One region of the Roseburia sp. genome, then DNA from elsewhere that is predicted to be linked to it. Evidence: predicted binding sites of a transcription regulator. Region 1 holds the regulator's gene; the other holds the start of a gene.
What was found. Region 1 encodes Rex, which represses fermentation and respiration genes when NADH is low (regulators of the CRP and FNR family bind a similar motif). Its sites were predicted from a motif close to ATTGTTAANTANTTAACAAT; they were not measured.
Positions count from the first base shown of each region.

Region 2: the regulator Rex is predicted to act here: its motif matches at 1,841-1,860, upstream of ACDD58_RS03030 (butyryl-CoA:acetate CoA-transferase).

Region 1 is NZ_JBGLEJ010000005.1:669,456-672,983, forward strand. Features, by position in the region: gene abc-f (ribosomal protection-like ABC-F family protein) at 1-1,524, shown strand, start outside; gene ACDD58_RS14510 (redox-sensing transcriptional repressor Rex) at 1,649-2,302, shown strand; gene ACDD58_RS14515 (NAD(P)H-hydrate dehydratase) at 2,389-3,528, shown strand, end outside.
Region 2 is NZ_JBGLEJ010000003.1:528,109-531,636, reverse strand. Features, by position in the region: gene ACDD58_RS03035 (hypothetical protein) at 1-373, shown strand, start outside; gene ACDD58_RS03030 (butyryl-CoA:acetate CoA-transferase) at 453-1,796, opposite strand; gene ACDD58_RS03025 (glycosyltransferase family 2 protein) at 2,053-3,123, opposite strand; gene ACDD58_RS03020 (class I SAM-dependent rRNA methyltransferase) at 3,452-3,528, shown strand, end outside.

The DNA.
Region 1 (3,528 bases):
AGTGAAGTAACCGGTATTTTAAAAGGACTTGGTTTTTCAGATGAAGATTTGAGCAAACAGATGAGCGAGTTATCCGGAGGACAGAAAACAAGAGTTTCCCTTGGCAAACTTTTAGTCACAAAGCCGGATGTACTGCTTTTAGATGAGCCGACGAACCATCTGGATATGGAGTCGATCCGCTGGCTTGAGAATTTTCTGCGGGCTTACAAAGGGGCTGTTGTGATCGTAGCACATGACCGTTATTTCCTGGATCGCGTTGTCACAAAAGTTGTAGAGATTTTCCAGCATAAAGCGTATGTATATCAGGGAAATTACTCGGATTTTGCGAAGAAGAAAGCAAAAGTCCGTGAAGATCTGTTAAAACAATATTATAATCAGCAGCGTGAGATCAGACATCAGGAAGAAGTTATCACAAAGTTAAAATCGTTTAACCGTGAAAAATCCATCAAGCGTGCGGAGAGCCGCGAAAAGATGTTAGACAAGATAGAACGTATTGAAAAACCGGTTGAGGACAATACAGACATTAAGATCGTGTTAGAGCCAAATGTGGTCAGCGGAAATGATGTCCTTACGGTGTCAGGTCTTGCAAAATCATATCCGCCGGTTACATTGTTTTCGGATATCTCATTCGAGATTAAACGTGGGGAGCGGGTAGCACTGATCGGCAATAACGGAACCGGGAAAACGACCATCTTAAAGATCATCAATAATCTGATACAGGCAGATGGTGGTACGGTAACACTTGGTTCGAATGTTCACATTGGATATTACGATCAGGAACATCAGCTTTTACATATGGATAAAACCATATTTGAAGAGATCTCAGATGCTTATCCAGAGCTGAATAACACAAAGATCCGCAATGTACTGGCAGCCTTTTTATTTACAAATGATGATGTGTTTAAGCGGATCTCAGATTTAAGCGGTGGTGAAAGAGGCCGTGTCTCCCTGGCAAAACTGATGCTTTCAGATGCTAATTTTCTTATTTTAGATGAGCCGACAAACCATCTGGACATTACATCCAAGGAAATTTTGGAATCTGCATTAAACCAGTATACAGGAACGGTATTTTTTGTTTCACATGACCGCTATTTTATCAATCAGACAGCAACAAGAATCCTGGAGCTGACAGGTGAAACAATTGTAAATTATATCGGAAATTATGATTATTATCTGGAAAAACATGATATTATGACGCAGTTGTATGTGAAACAGCCAGAAACTTCAGATGTGCAGCCTAAGAAACAGGATGATGCCGTTAATAAGCTCGACTGGCAGGCACAAAAAGCAGAGCAGGCAAGGATTCGTAAAATTGAAAACAGTTTAAAAAAAGCCGAGGAAGAGATTGCCGCACTTGAAAGTGAAATAAGCATGATCGATGAAGAATGTGCAAAGCCGGAAAACGCAGTTAATTCCGCAAAATTAAATGAGCTTGCAGCAAGACAGCAGGAGTGCAGGGAACGACTGGAAACCTGCTATGAAACCTGGGAAGAGCTGTCAATGCAGTTAGATGGAACTGATTGATGATATTTCCTGACAAAGCAGAAAATATCTTATTGAAAAAAGATAGTTAAATTTTTCACACATTGACAGACACAGGGGAAATCACTATAATAAACGAGAGAACGTAAGAAAGGTGGAACCTTTTGTGCAGGAAAAAGAAATATCACAGGCAGTTATCCGGAGAATGCCGCGTTATTACCGCTACCTCGGAGAACTCTTAGATGCCGGTGTAGAACGTATATCATCCAATGATCTGAGTAAACGAATGAATGTGACCGCATCCCAGATCAGACAGGATCTGAATAATTTTGGTGGTTTTGGCCAGCAGGGTTATGGTTATAATGTAAAGTTTTTATATGAGGAAATCGGTAAGATATTAGGTTTAAATGAAAGACACAATATTATTGTGGTGGGTGCAGGTAATCTTGGACAGGCACTTACAAACTATGTGAAATTTGAAAAACTTGGTTTTGTGATCATAGGACTGTTTGATGTAAATCCTGCATTGGACGGTGTGACCGTGCGTGGAATCAAAATCCGCATGCTGGATGAATTAGAGAGTTTCTGTGCAGAAAATCAGGTGGATATTGCGGCGCTTACTATGCCAAAGGAAAAGGCTGATGCCATTGCAAACAGACTAGTCGGACTTGGAATCCGCGCAATCTGGAATTTTGCGCATGTAGACCTGGAGCTCATTGATAAAAATGTTGTTGTAGAGAATGTACATCTTTCCGACAGTTTGATGCAGTTATCTTACAACATTGTCAGAAACAAAAAAGCAGAAAAAAACGGCAACTGAAAAGGGTGCCATAAATTCAGGAAGCAATTAGCTGCCGCACAGATCTTTGTGCGGCGTTTTTTGCTTATAACAGGGGGCTTATTATCATGAAGTATCTTGTAAACAGCAGGGAAATGCAAAAATATGACGTAAATACCGTTTTACATTTTAAAGTTCCGGGACTTCTTCTGATGGAGCATGCAGCAATAACATTTGTAAATGAACTCCATAAGCAAAAGGTTGATCTCTCAGAAGTTCTTATCGTATGCGGCAGCGGAAATAATGGTGGAGATGGTTTTGCGATCGCCCGCCTTTTATTTCTGGAGGGACATACTGTTACAGTTGTTTTTGCTGGAAATAAAGATCATTGCTCGGAGCAAAACAGAATCCAGCAGGATATTTTAAATGCATATGGTGTTCCTGTCTATACGGATTTACCGGAACAGATCAGACCAACAACTGTCATAGATGCACTATTTGGTGTAGGGTTGTCGAGAGACGTGACTGGTACTTATGCAGATATATTATGTTGTATGAATACACTTCCGGGAGAAAAAGTGGCAGTGGATATTGCATCCGGAATTTCTGCAGATACAGGTGCTGTCCTTGGTATGGCATTTCGTGCAGATATCACGATCACATTCGCATTTGCGAAATTAGGCAGTATTCTCTGGCCGGGAAATGAATATGCCGGCAGAGTGATCGTATGTGATATCGGTATCACGAAAGAAAGCTGGCTGGGAGAGACACCGTCAGTAATGGCATTGGAAACGAAAGATTTATTGCTGCTCCCGGAGAGAAAAAGTCATTCTAATAAAGGAAGCTATGGAAAACTTTTGCTGATCGCAGGAAGTGTCAATATGGCAGGGGCGGCAGTTTTATCTGCAAAAGCTGCTTACGCCACAGGATGCGGTCTGGTGCGTGTGCTGACGCCGGAAGAAAACAGGATTATTTTACAGAGCTGTGTTCCAGAGGCGGTTCTTACTACTTATGATAAAAATGCTGCTCCGGGGAAGGCTGTATTACAGGAGGCTTTTGATTGGGCAGATGCCATTGTGGCAGGTCCCGGGCTTGGGAAAGAAAAAACTGCTGCACAGATATTAAATTTTGTGTTAGAATATGGAACGTCACAGGAAAAGAAAGCAATTCTTTTTGATGCGGATGCGTTAAATCTGATAGCAGAGCAGAATGACTTACCAGAGGCAGATATCTGGAAAAATTTTAAAATCCCGGCAGTGATCACACCT
Region 2 (3,528 bases), on a different contig from region 1:
GATAGAACTTGCATTAATCAGTGTGATCTATCCGCAGTGTGAAATTATACTGGATGTTACACAGTATTTTCAGTGGAAATATCTTCTTGCGGTTATCGTTGGAATGACGGTTGTTGAACTGTTTTTAGGGGCTGTGATCCTTAGGTTTGGCATGAAAGCATTCTGGGTAGTATGGGCGATCTGGATGTTTCTCACACTTGTGCCGGTCAAATTGAGTGAAAATGAAGTGATGGCAGCAAAGATGCATCAGCTTGGTGAACAGATCGGTCTGGAAAATATCGTGCAGTATCTGTTTGCCGCCGGAGTTGTGGCAGCAGTTATTATGGCAGTGCTGGGGTGGAATTTATTGAAAAAACAAAGAGTGACAGTATAAGAAGAAAAGGCAGAGCCGGGGATGAAGCGGTTCTGCCTTTTCTTTATGCATAATTTATGCATGCATAGATTATGTGCAATTAGTATTTGTTGCTGCGTCTCCAGATGTGCATTTTCTCAGCCTCTTTGATCAGCTCGTCACGGAAATCCGGGTGAGCGATGGAGATCAATGCTTCGGCTTTCTGCCATGCGGAAAGTCCTTTGACATTTACTTTACCATATTCCGTTACAACATAATGTGTGTTGGCACGGGTATCAGTTACGATGGAACCGTTTGCCAATGTCGGGCGGATTCTTGACTGTACCTGTCCGTCTTTGGTCTTAAAGGTCGAGGACAGGCAGATAAAGCTCTTGCCGCCTTTTGACAGATAAGCACCTAATACGAAGTCTAACTGTCCGCCGGCACCACTGATCTGCTTGATACCTGCTGACTCTGCATTGACCTGACCGAAGAGGTCGATATCAACGGCGTTGTTGATGGAGATAAAGTTATCGAGTGCAGAGATGGAACGGATATCGTTGGTATAGTCAACCGGAGCACTCATTAGCTCTGGGTTGTCGTCTAAGTAATCGTACATTTTTTTGGTACCTGCACCGAAAGCGTAGGTCTGACGGTAACGGTCGATATTTTTCTTTGCACCGGTGATCTTTCCTGCTTTTGCGATGTCAACAAATGCATCTACATACATCTCTGTGTGGACACCGAGGTCTTTTAAGTCAGACTCTGCAATCAGGGAACCGACAGCGTTTGGCATACCGCCGATACCAAGCTGTAAGCATGCACCGTTCGGGATCTCATCTACGATCAGCTTTGCAACCGTCTTGTCGATGTCTGTTGCAGGACCGCCGGCACCGAGCTCACCGATCGGAGGATTCGAACCCTCTACGATATAGGTAACATCGGAAATGTGAATTCCGCATTCTGTTCCGCCAAGGCAGCGCGGCATATTTTCATTTACCTCTACGATGATGTGTTTTGCTCTCTCACACATTGCACCGAGATGGGAGGCACTTGGTCCGAAATTGAAATATCCGTGGGAATCCATCGGGGCTACCTGGAACATTGCTACATCATCCGGGCAGTCAAGCTCGCGGTAATAACGTGGCAGTTCGGAGTAACGGATCGGTGAATAGAAAGCGCATCCGCGGCTGATCATTTTACGTTCGATACCGGACATATGCCATGAGTTCCATGTAAAGTGCTCACCGGCATCTTCGCGTGCGAAAGTAGCTAACGGTTTTAAAAGGATACCACCGCGCAGGTTCACGTTTGTCAGCTCATCGGTACGTTTTGCCAGCGCCTGATCAAGGGCATCTACGGTGTTTGTACACCAGCCGAAATCAACCCAGTCACCGGATTTGATCAATTTTACCGCCTCGTCGGCAGATACAAGTTTCTGTTTGTATTCCTGTGAATAATCCATCACAAATACCTCCTCATAATTGTAAAAAATCATGATATAAAAAGATTGTTAAAAATTTACCATAGTCTTATCCTAACACTTTATGGAGAGTTTGACAAGTCAATTAAGTTACTGTTCACACATACTGTGTGAGCAGTAACGATTACAGCCCATTTTAAATGCATCTTCGATGCATGGGGCTGTAATCTGGCATGATATAGTCTTTGGCGCACAGCTTGACAGCAAGTGTCAAGCTTGCGAGTGAACAGTAACTCAATTAATTCTCTGCCGGCATCGTCCAGCTCTGCGACTCACGGCGGTATTTTTCCAGCGCTTCCTCATAGCTTGAGACCAGCATGGTATCGGAAGGAATATTCGATTTGGCTTCGGCGAGAAGCAGTTCATAACATTCGACCAATCCGTATAGTGGGAGATCGCCGTTGGTGTGGACATCTAAGATGCTCTCCGTCTCGTAGGCGGCATTGTAAAACCAGATAACAGCCTCATTTAAATCCTTCTGTGCAAGAAAATAGGTGCCAAGTTCATAACAGATCTCGGAACATGGAGTGGTCAGCATATCCTTCATCGTCAGCTTGAAAAATTCATTTTTGTTGTCCTCTAAGCGGTACACATGCGCGAGTACGCAGGAGGCTTCTTTCATGGCATCATCGGAGAGGTCATGTTCTAAAATATACTGGAAAATTGGTTTCGCATCCTGAAAGTCTTTTGTGTCACCGGTCTTTAACAGCTCTTTGGCATACATCGTGCGGATCTTCGGAGAGAGTTCGTGGCCGCTCTGGAAGTTTTTGATAAATATGGAAAAATCACGTTTGCTGTGAAAATTCTGCGGTTTATGTAAAATCTCAACGTCGCTGTCGAAGATCACAGGAGTCAGGCGGACTGTCTCGTGCACCGGATCGACCCAGGTAAAGGTGCGCAGACGCTTGAACAGTTTCGGACGGTATTCTTTTTTTGCATTTAAAACGGTGTCGAAATCGGCATCCGTCACATATTTCATCTGAACGATCTCAATTTCCGGCAGCAGTGCATTTTTGAGCCGGAGAAAACGCTCATGGTTAAAATCATCTAAAACTTCGTCCGCATCGGCGGCATATATGTAATCCATATTCGCTTTTGAAAAAGAAAAATTTCTCGCCGCGGAAAAATCGCTCGTCCATTTAAAATCATAGACCTGACTGGTATATTTTGCAGCGATCTCCTTTGTGTGGTCCGTGGAACCGGTATCCACGATGATGATCTCATCCATCAGATCTGCAATCGAGTCGAGACATCGCGCGAGAACAGCCTCCTCATTTTTAACGATCATGCATAAACTTATCGTAGCCATGGAAAATCCCCCTGTTGTGTATATTTTTAAGACTGGATCTGTCAATATATTTTTGTATTTATTATATCGGACATGACAGGCAGTTACAAGAAACAGTTTTTGCTCAAAAAATATTTTATAGGCAGTATGGAATGTGCTACAATGGGTAAATGCAAAAATCAGGAAATGAGGAAAACAAATGAAATTAAATGAACAATGGATGCAGAAAACCATTGTGGTGTGGATCGGTGCGCTGCTTTGCTGTGCCTGGTGGCATTGGTGCTGGTCTGCGTGGGAATTTATATTGTAAATTACGGAAAAGAAAAAGCGTGAGAAAGGTGGATGAAAAATGAGTGCAGTTGTGACATTAAAAAAGGGCGAGGGAAGAACGATCAAAGCAGGCGGTGCCTGGATTTTTGATAATGA